One region of the Pseudomonas sp. P39-UII1 genome, then DNA from elsewhere that is predicted to be linked to it. Evidence: riboswitches for the same ligand, from Rfam matches in the RefSeq annotation. Region 1 holds a riboswitch; the other holds the start of a gene.
What was found. A riboswitch is a leader RNA that binds a small molecule or an ion and turns the genes downstream of it on or off. The one in region 1 is predicted to bind cobalamin.

Region 1 (4,965 bases):
AATCCCCAGGTCGAAGCCGTGGCTGGCCAAGTCCAGCGGGTGGTCGCTGATTTCCAGCTGCACCTCGATGTCCGGGTAGCGCGCGTAGAAGTCGGCCAGGGCCGGGCCGATGTAGCGGCGGCCAAAACCCAGCGAGGCGTTCACCCGGATCAAGCCCTTGGGCTCGGCGCGGTGGCGGCCGATCAATTGTTCCACTTCATCGACCTGGACGAGGATGCGCGCGGCGTGAGCGAAGTACAGCTCGCCCTCGGCGGTCAGGCTCATGGAGCGGGTGGTGCGGTTGACCAGGCGCACGCCCAGGCGTGCCTCCAGTGCTGCCAGGCGCTTGCTCACCGCCGGCGGCGTGACGCCTAGCTCGCGTGCGGTGGCTGCCAGGCTGCCTTGCTTGGCCAGGAGGTGAAAGAAGCCCAGGTCCTGTGTTGGATTCATCATTAACCCATGGTTACTTAAGAGGTAATTCAGGGTTAACTGCTGCCCTGGGTTCACTACATATACTCGGCTCATACCCGCCAGCACAAGCCCGGCGGGCCACAACAAGCATGGGAGTCGAGGCATGAGCAACTACAAGATCGCGGCAATTCCGGGTGATGGCATTGGTGTCGAGGTGATCGCCGCGGGTGTCGAGGTACTGCAGGCACTGGCTGCCAAGCGCGGTAGTTTCGGCATCGATTTCGAGCATTTCGATTGGGGCTCGGAGCGTTACCTGCGCGAAGGCCAATACATTCCCGAGGGCGGCCTGGAAAGGCTGAAAACCTTCGATGCCATCTTCTTCGGCGCCGTGGGCAGCCAGGAAGTACCGGACCATGTGTCGCTGTGGGGCCTGCGCCTGCCGATCTGCCAGGGCTTCGATCAGTTCGCCAATGTACGCCCGGCCCGCGTGTTGCCAGGGGTGACCAGCCCGCTGGCCAAGGGCAAGGCAATTGACTGGGTGATCGTGCGGGAGAACTCCGAAGGGGAATACTCCGGCAGTGGCGGCCGTGTCCACCAGGGCTTGCCGATCGAAGTGGCCACCGAGGTCTCGACCTTCACCCGCGTTGGCGTCGAGCGCATCCACCGCTTCGCTTTCGAGCTGGCCCGCACTCGCCCGGCAAAACACCTGACCCTGGTAACCAAGTCCAACGCGCAGCGCCATGGCATGGTGCTGTGGGACGAGGTGTTCGAGGAGGTGGCCAAGGATTACCCCGATGTGCGCACCACCCGCGAGCTGGTGGACGCCGTGACCACGACCATGGTGCTCAAGCCCGAGCAGCTGGATGTGGTGGTGGCCACCAACCTGCATGCCGACATCCTGTCCGACCTGGCTGCTGCGCTGTCCGGCAGCCTGGGCATCGCGCCCACCGCCAACCTCAACCCCGGCCGTGACTTCCCGTCGATGTTCGAGCCCATCCATGGCTCGGCGTTCGATATCACCGGCAAGGGCGTGGCCAACCCCATCGCTACCTTCTGGACCGCGGTGATGATGCTTGAGCATCTGGGCGAACACGCTGCCGCGCGCGAGCTGATGGCCGCGATCGAAGCGGTCACCGAAAGTGGCCTGCACACGCCTGACCTGGGCGGCAAGGCCACCACCCGTGAAGTGACCGATGCAGTGTTGGCGCTGATTCGTCGCTAAAGCTCAAAGCCCATCGTCGGCAACCGGCGATGGGCTTTGTGAAATCACCCCCGTTCGATTGACGCTCCCCATTCAACCCTCTAACCTTCGCGCGTGTTTCAGGTGCCCTGCCAGCCTTGTCTGGGTGGGGTGAAACTGGGAAGCCGGTGGGCGCCATAAAGGGCGCGAGTCCGGCGCTGCCCCCGCAACGGTAGGTGAGTCAAAGGCCGCGCAGGGCCACTGGATGCCAGCATCCGGGAAGGCGCGCAGGCCGGGCCGACGCCCGCTCACAAGCCCGGAGACCGGCCTGTCACTGCCAACGGCATCACGGAGGGTGATGCGCGGTGCACCGTGGCGTCTGGCCACGGCTCCTGCGCGCTCTCCGCCTGCCTGTCTATCGACCTGTCGCCGCTTCTTCGCGTGGCGTCAGCCTGCGGAGTACCCCCATGAGCGAACTCACCGACCGCGACGAACGCCACCTGGCGCGCATGCAGCGCAAGAAGGCAGTCATCGACGAGCGCATCGCCAATTCCCCAAACGAATGCGGCCTGTTGCTGGTACTTACCGGCAACGGCAAGGGCAAGAGCAGCTCGGCCTTCGGCATGCTCGCGCGCGCTTTGGGCCATGGCATGCAGTGCGGCGTGGTGCAGTTCATCAAGGGCCGCAACAGCACCGGCGAGGAGCTGTTCTTCCGGCGCTTCCCCGAGCAGGTGCGCTACCACGTGATGGGCGAGGGCTTTACCTGGGAAACCCAGGATCGTCAGCGCGACATCGCCGCCGCCGAAGCGGCTTGGACGGTTTCGCGCCAATTGCTGCAAGACCCGTCCGTGCAGTTTGTGGTGCTCGATGAACTGAACATCGCGCTCAAGCATGGCTACCTCGACCTCGACCAGGTGCTCTGCGACATCCAGGCGCGTCCCCCCATGCAGCATGTGATCGTCACGGGCCGCGCGGCCAAGCCGGAAATGATCGAGCTGGCCGACACGGTCACCGAGATGGGCATGCTCAAGCATGCGTTCCAGGCGGGCATCCGCGCGCAGAAGGGCGTCGAACTGTGAGCCACACGCGACACTGCCCGGCCGTACTGATCGCGGCCCCGGCTTCTGGCCAGGGCAAGACCACCGTGACTGCGGCCCTGGCCCGCCTGCACCGCAACCTCGGGCGTAAAGTCCGGGTGTTCAAGTGCGGGCCTGATTTTCTCGACCCGATGATCCTCGAGCGCGCCAGCGGTGCGCCGGTGTACCAGCTCGACCTGTGGATGATCGGCGCCGAAGAGAGCCGCCGCCTGCTGTGGGAAGCGGCGGGCGAGGCTGACCTGATCCTGATCGAGGGGGTCATGGGGCTGTTCGACGGTACCCCGTCCAGCGCCGACCTGGCCCGCCACTTCGGCGTACCGGTGCTGGCGGTGATCGATGGCACTGCCATGGCCCAGACCTTTGGCGCCCTGGCCTTGGGCCTGGCGCGCTACCAGGCCGACCTGCCGTTCGCCGGTGTGCTGGCCAACCGGGTGGGCAGCCTGCGCCATGCGCAACTGCTTGAAGGCAGCCTTACCGAGGGGCTGCGCTGGTACGGCGGGCTGTCGCGCGAGCGCGGCATCGAGCTGCCCAGCCGCCACCTGGGGTTGGTGCAGGCCAGTGAGCTGAATGACCTGGATGCGCGCCTGGACGCTGCCGCCCAAGCCCTGGGCAGCAGCTGCGATGCAGCATTGCCGCCGCCGGTGGCCTTCGCCGAACCCTCGCCGCAGCCCTGCGCCGCGTCGCTGGCTGGCGTGCGCATCGGCGTGGCGAAGGACGAAGCGTTTGCCTTCACCTATGGCGCCAACCTCGACCTGCTGCGCGATCTGGGCGCCCAGCTGACATTCTTCTCGCCTGTGCACGATCAGGCGCTGCCCGATGTGGACAGTTTGTACCTGCCGGGCGGCTATCCCGAGCTGCATCACCATGCCCTGGCTGCCAACGCGCCGATGACCGAAGCCATCCGTGCCCATCACGCCGCGGGCAAGCCCCTGCTGGCCGAATGCGGCGGCATGCTCTACCTGCTCGATGCCTTGACCGACGTTGCCGGTGAACGTGCTGCGCTGCTCGGCCTGCTGCCGGGCGAGGCGACCATGCAGAAACGCCTGGCAGCGCTTGCCCTGCAGGCCGTCGAGCTGCCCGAGGGTACCCTGCGCGGGCATACCTACCACCACTCGCTGACCAGCACCGCGCTGGAACCGATTGCCCGGGGCCTGAGCCCCAATGGTGGGCGCGGTAACGAAGCGGTCTACCGCCTGGGCCGGCTCACTGCGTCTTACGTGCACTTTTATTTCCCGTCCAACCCCGAGGCGGCGGCGGCGCTGTTGCGGCCATGAGCGAACACGCCTTCAGTGATGCCGAGCGCGCCGCGGTCTACCGGGCCATCGGCGAGCGTCGCGACATGCGCCACTTTGCCGGCGGCACGGTGGCCCCCGAGGTGCTCGGCCGCCTGCTCGGCGCCGCGCATCAGGCCCCCAGCGTTGGCCTGATGCAGCCGTGGCGCTTCGTTCGCATCACGCAGGGCGAACTGCGCGGGCGCATCAAGGCGCTGGTAGAGCAGGAGCGGTTGCGCACGGCCGAGGCCTTGGGCGAGCGTACCGACGCCTTCATGAAGCTCAAGGTCGAAGGCATCAACGATTGCGCCGAACTGTGGGTGGCGGCGTTGATGGACAACCGTGAGCCACACATTTTCGGCCGCCGAACCTTACCGGAAATGGACCTGGCCTCGCTGGCCTGCGCGATTCAGAACCTCTGGCTGGCGGCCCGTGCCGAAGGCCTTGGCATGGGCTGGGTTTCGCTGTTCGAGCCCCAGGCACTGGCCGAGCTGCTGGGCATGCCGGCCGGCGCCAAGCCGGTCGCGGTACTGTGCCTTGGGCCGGTAACCGAATTTTATCCGGCACCCATGTTGGTGATGGAAAACTGGGCCGAAGAGCGGCCCTTGAGTGACATGCTGTTCGAGAACCAATGGGGAGAGCGCCAATGAGCGTGGCCTTGCTGACCGTGGCCGGGGTGGCCCTGGATGCGTTGCTGGGCGAGCCGCAGCGGCGCCACCCGCTGGTGGCCTTTGGCAACCTGGCATCGGGCCTGGAGCGGCGCCTGAATGCTGGTGGGCGAGGCTGGCGCAGCCACGGCGTGAGTGCCTGGTTCCTGGCCGTGGTGCCCTTGACGCTGGTCGCGCTGATCCTGTCCTGGCTGCCCTATGTGGGCTGGCTGGTGGACGTGCTGGCGCTGTATTGCGCGCTGGGCCTGCGCAGCCTGGGCGAGCACGTGCTGCCAGTTGCCAGTGCCCTGCGCCAGGGCGACCTGGAAGAAGCACGGCGGCGTGTGGGCTATCTGGTCAGCCGCGAAACCCGCGAGCTC
Region 2 (4,965 bases), on a different contig from region 1:
TGTTCCAGGCACGCGCTTTCCTTGAGGCTGGCGACGGCAATCGGCAACGGGTTGAGGCCTGCGGCCTGCAGGCGTTCGCAGAACACGTCGATGAACGCAGTGTTTGCCGCCTGCAGGTGCGAACGGTAGAACAGCAGCGGCGCCACCGGGTAGTCCGGGTGCCACTCGCCGTACCAGTCTTCCAGGGCCGCCGCGGGTTTGGCCGGGTGATAGACCGATGTGCGCGGCAGCGGCTGCGGCGCGTCCCAGCTGTAATCGCGGCCCAGCCACTGGTTGGCCAGGCACTTGAACAGGTTGACGGCATTGGCCTTGCCGCCCTGGCGCAGGTAGTGCCAGAGGCGCTCGGCCGGTTCACCGGTAACGGTGCCAAGGCCGGTCAGCTCAGGGTCCGGGCGGTCGTCACCCGGCACCAGAATCAGCTGCACGCCGCGCGCGGTCAGCTCGACCAACTGCTCGACGCCATAGCGCCAATAGCCGACCCCACCGTGCAACGACACCAGGATTACCTTGGCATGGCGCAGTACCTCGTCGATATACAGATCGACCGAAGCATGGTTCTGCACCTGCATGGGGTTGGCCAGGCGCAGGCTGGGAAAGTCGTCTGGCAGTTGCTCGGCGGTTTCGGCGAGCAGTGCCAGGTGCGAGTCGCCGCTGCAGAGGATCACCAGCTCGGCGGGTGTCTGGCCGAGGTCGGCGATGCTGTCGTCCGGCACGAAGCCGCCGGGCTGGGTCCGCAGCAGGTGCATGGGTCAGGCGCCCAGGGCTTGGCGCAGGCGCGCTTCCAGTTGCGCGGCATCGAGGTCCTGGCCAATCAGTACCAGGCGGGTCATGCGCGGCTCGCCAGCGCGCCAGGCACGGTCGAAGTGCTTGTCGAAACGGGTGCCCACGCCCTGGACCAGCAGGCGCATCGGCTTGCCGGGGATGGCTGCGAAACCTTTGGCCCGCAGAATGCCGAACTCCACTACCAGCTGGGTCAAGGCGTCGAGCAGCAGGGCTTCGTCGGCTTCCGGCAGGTCGATGGAGATGGAATCGAAGGCGTCATGGTCGTGGTCATCATGATCGTCGTCGCCGTCATGGTGGGCGTCATGGTGGGTGCGACGGCCATCGATGTGCGCTTCCGACTCAGCGCCAATACCCAACAGCACGTCCAGCGGCAGGCGGCCGCTGCTGGCTTCGATCACCTTGACCGCAGGCGGCAGTTCTTCGGCGACTTCGGCGCGCACCTTGGCCAGGCCTTCGGCGTCGATCAGGTCGGCTTTGTTGAGGACCACCAGGTCGGCACTGGCCAACTGATCGGCGAACAGTTCGTGCAGCGGCGATTCGTGGTCCAGGTTGGGGTCGAGCTTGCGCTGGGCGTCGACCTGGTCGGGGTAGGCGGCGAAGGTGCCAGCGGCCACGGCCGGGCTGTCGACCACGGTGATTACCGCGTCGACGGTGCAGGCGTTACGGATTTCTGGCCACTGGAAGGCCTGTACCAACGGTTTTGGCAGGGCCAGGCCGCTGGTTTCGATGAGGATGTGGTCGAGGTCGCCGCGGCGGGCCACGAGTTCGCGCATCACCGGGAAGAACTCTTCCTGCACGGTGCAGCACAGGCAGCCGTTGGCCAGTTCGTAGACACGGCCGCTGGCCTCTTCCTCGGTGCAGCCGATGCTGCACTGCTTGAGGATTTCGCCGTCGATGCCGAGCTCACCGAACTCGTTGACGATGACCGCGATGCGACGGCCCTGAGCATTGTCGAGCATGTGCCGGAGCAAGGTGGTCTTGCCCGAGCCGAGGAAGCCGGTGACGATGGTGACGGGGAGCTTGGCCAGTGTTTTCATGTCGCGTTGCCCTTGGCAGGATGGCGCGGGCATGCGGGACGAAAGCCTCGGGCCAGGCCGGCCGGGCTCGTTCGCCACCGGATCACCCCGCCCGGTTGAAAGTCGAAATCGTTGCGAGGCAGGTCTCCTGGCTTGCACCGTTCAGGCCTTGATCAGACAAGAGCCTGGCGGGATGACGCCTTCCCGCGCCTGGGCGCAGTGGCTGTGTCGATCCGTTGCCGGTACTTACAGTTGCGGGGGCAGCCGCGGCTTGTACCGCGTTCCCGTCTTAGCTTCGGTTTGGCCGAAGAACCTCGAAGCGGCAAGGCTACGCGGGGGGTGGCGGGTGGTCAACTCATGGCTTGAGATTTGTGGCGCCCTGGCGACCGAGCGCCGCGCGGGCGGCGCTCGATTTGCGCACCACCACGGCATTCAAGGAGCCCCCTTCGCGTCCCACTCCGCCTCCCCCCAACCCCATCAACCAATTGACGCCACCCCTGCCCCGTGCTCTCCTTACACCCTGCGTTCAGGTGCCCCCACGGGGGTGAAACGGGAAACCGGTGCGTCGCAGGCCCTCGACCAGGGCCCGACAACTCCGGTGCTGCCCCCGCAACGGTAAGCGAGCGAAGCGTCTAGACCACTGTGCCAAGCAGTACGGCATGGGAAGGTGACGCGTTCACAGGAGCCCTGCTCCTCCTCGCAAGCCCGGAGACCGGCCTGGCGTTCATGAACACCCCGCGGTGGGCGGGCGCTGTCGCATTCCCCTGGGCCATCCACGCCCGGGGCTGTCGCGCTCGCCTGTGCCCCGTTGCCCCTATAAAAAGCAAAGCAGAGGAACGCGTCATGCCCACCACCAGCGCCAAACACACCATCGCCACCCCCGTCACCCTCAGCCAGCGCGTCATCATCGCCGCCGGCGCCAGCCTGCTTGGCCTGTGCCTGATTTACTTCGCCGGCTTCTCGCACATCGAAGCCGTGCACAACGCCGCCCACGACACCCGCCACAGCGCCGCCTTCCCCTGCCACTGAGACCGCCCCATGATCAAGCGCATTGCCCGCACCGCCGGGTTCAGCGGCCTGCTTGCAGCGTTGCTGCTGACCCTGCTGCAAAGCTTCTGGGTCGCCCCGCTGATCCTCCAGGCGGAAACCTACGAATCGGCAGCCCCTGCCGCCGAGCACCATAGCCATGACGGCGAAGCGGCCGTTGCCCACGAACATGCAGCAGGCCATGAACACAGTGCCGAGGCCTGGTCGCCAGAGGACGGCTGGCAGCGCATCCTGTCCACCACCGGTGGCAACCTGGTCGTCGCCGTCGGTTTTGCCCTGATCCTCGCTGCGCTTTACAGCCTGCGTGAACCCAACCGCGTCAGCACCGGTGCGCTCTGGGGCCTGGCCGGGTTTGCGGTGTTCTGCCTGGCGCCCACCCTGGGCCTGCCGCCGGAGCTGCCCGGCACCGCCGCCGCCGACCTCGGCCAGCGCCAAAGCTGGTGGATCGGCACCGCTGCCGCCACCGGGCTGGGGCTGGCGCTGCTGGTGTTCGCCCGCCATTGGCTATTCAAGGTGATCGGCGTGGTCTTGCTGGCAGTCCCCCACGTGATCGGTGCTCCGCAACCCGACGTCCACCAAAGCCTGGCTCCTGAGGCCCTGGAAACCCAGTTCAAGATCGCATCCTGGGTAACCAATGCCGCCTTCTGGCTGGCCTTGGGCCTGCTCAGCGCCTGGCTGTACCGCCGCTCCAGCCACGCCTGATGGCAAACCAGCACCCACCGCCGGCCCTGTACGCCGGCTTTGGTTGCCGCCGGGGCTGCCCGGTGGACGTGCTCGACACGCTGCTGCGTCAGGCCCTGGAAAGCCACGGCCTGGCGCTGGCAGCGCTGCGCGGCATTGCCAGCATCGATTTGAAGGCCGACGAGCCAGGCCTGCAACAACTCGCCAAACGTTACGGCTTACCCTTGATGCTGTTCACCGCCAGCCAGCTGCACCCCTTCGAGCCCCTGCTCAGCCATCGCTCTGCGCTGGCCCACGCCCACAGCGGCTGCTGGGGTGTCGCGGAAAGCGCGGCCCTGGCCCTCGCGCACCTCGACCACGGCAATGCCAGGCTCCAGGTGACGCGGCAATCGCTTGGCCCCGCTACCCTCGCCCTCGCCTGCGGCGGATAATCGCTACATCCATTACCTGCAAGGAATCTTCATGACGGTCTACTTCATCGGCGCCGGCCCCGGCGACCCCGAGCTGATCACGGTCAAGGGGCAACGCCTGATCCGTCAGTGCCCGGTGATCATCTACGCCGGCTCTCTAGTGCCGACGGCAGTGCTCGAGGGCCATCAGGCCGAGACAGTCATCAACAGTGCCGAACTGCACCTGGACCAGATCATCGAGGCCATGCACACGGCCCATATAAAAGGCCAGGATGTGGCCCGGGTACACAGTGGCGACCCCAGCCTGTATGGCGCCATCGGCGAACAGATCCGCCATCTGCGCGAGTTGAATATCGGTTACCAGATCATCCCCGGCGTTACGGCCACCTCCGCCAGCGCCGCATTGCTGGGCTGTGAACTAACCCTGCCAGAGGTCGCGCAAACGGTGATTCTCACCCGTTACGGCGACAGCTCACCGATGCCTGCTGGCGAACAACTGAGCGACCTGGCGCGCCATGGCAGTACCTTGGCCATCCACCTGGGGGTCAAGCACCTGGCCCGTATCGTCGACGAACTTGTGCCCCATTACGGTCTCGACTGCCCGGTCGCCGTGGTGCACCGTGCAACCTGGCCGGATCAGGATTGGGCCCGCGGCACGCTTGGCACTATCGTCGAACAGGTGGCCGCCAAGGGCTTTCGCCGCACGGCGCTGATCCTCGTCGGCCACGTGCTCGGGGACGCACCGTTCGCCGCGTCAGCCTTGTACCGCGCAGGGCACGCACACCTCTATCGCCCGGGTGATTGACCATTGCCAACCTGCCAGGTGCCGTAGCAGACTCCAGGCTCCATTGCGCGGACCGGAGTCACGCCCATGCTCGAGCTACGCCCCAATTGTGAATGCTGCGACGTTGATCTTGCGGGCGACAGCCCTGACGCGCTGATCTGCTCGTTCGAATGCACCTTCTGCCGCAACTGTGCCGAAACCCGCTTCCAGGGCCGCTGCCCAAATTGCGCCGGCCAGTTGCTGG

Region 2: it holds a riboswitch for cobalamin, as region 1 does, so the genes downstream of both, cobW (cobalamin biosynthesis protein CobW) here and cobO (cob(I)yrinic acid a,c-diamide adenosyltransferase) in region 1, are expected to answer to the same signal.

What each region holds. Positions count from the first base shown of each region.
Region 1 covers NZ_JBDFPP010000027.1:47,428-52,392, reverse strand. Annotated here, with positions in the region: gene ABEH27_RS23030 (LysR family transcriptional regulator) at 1-429, opposite strand, end outside; gene ABEH27_RS23025 (tartrate dehydrogenase) at 554-1,612, shown strand; cobalamin riboswitch at 1,696-1,917, shown strand; gene cobO (cob(I)yrinic acid a,c-diamide adenosyltransferase) at 2,038-2,649, shown strand; gene ABEH27_RS23015 (cobyrinate a,c-diamide synthase) at 2,646-3,941, shown strand; gene bluB (5,6-dimethylbenzimidazole synthase) at 3,938-4,588, shown strand; gene cbiB (adenosylcobinamide-phosphate synthase CbiB) at 4,585-4,965, shown strand, end outside.
Region 2 covers NZ_JBDFPP010000010.1:64,720-69,684, forward strand. Annotated here, with positions in the region: gene cobN (cobaltochelatase subunit CobN) at 1-746, opposite strand, end outside; gene cobW (cobalamin biosynthesis protein CobW) at 750-1,820, opposite strand; cobalamin riboswitch at 1,920-2,131, opposite strand; cobalamin riboswitch at 2,311-2,535, shown strand; gene ABEH27_RS14725 (CbtB-domain containing protein) at 2,643-2,828, shown strand; gene ABEH27_RS14730 (CbtA family protein) at 2,838-3,548, shown strand; gene ABEH27_RS14735 (cobalamin biosynthesis protein) at 3,548-3,958, shown strand; gene cobM (precorrin-4 C(11)-methyltransferase) at 3,990-4,742, shown strand; gene ABEH27_RS14745 (DUF1272 domain-containing protein) at 4,809-4,965, shown strand, end outside.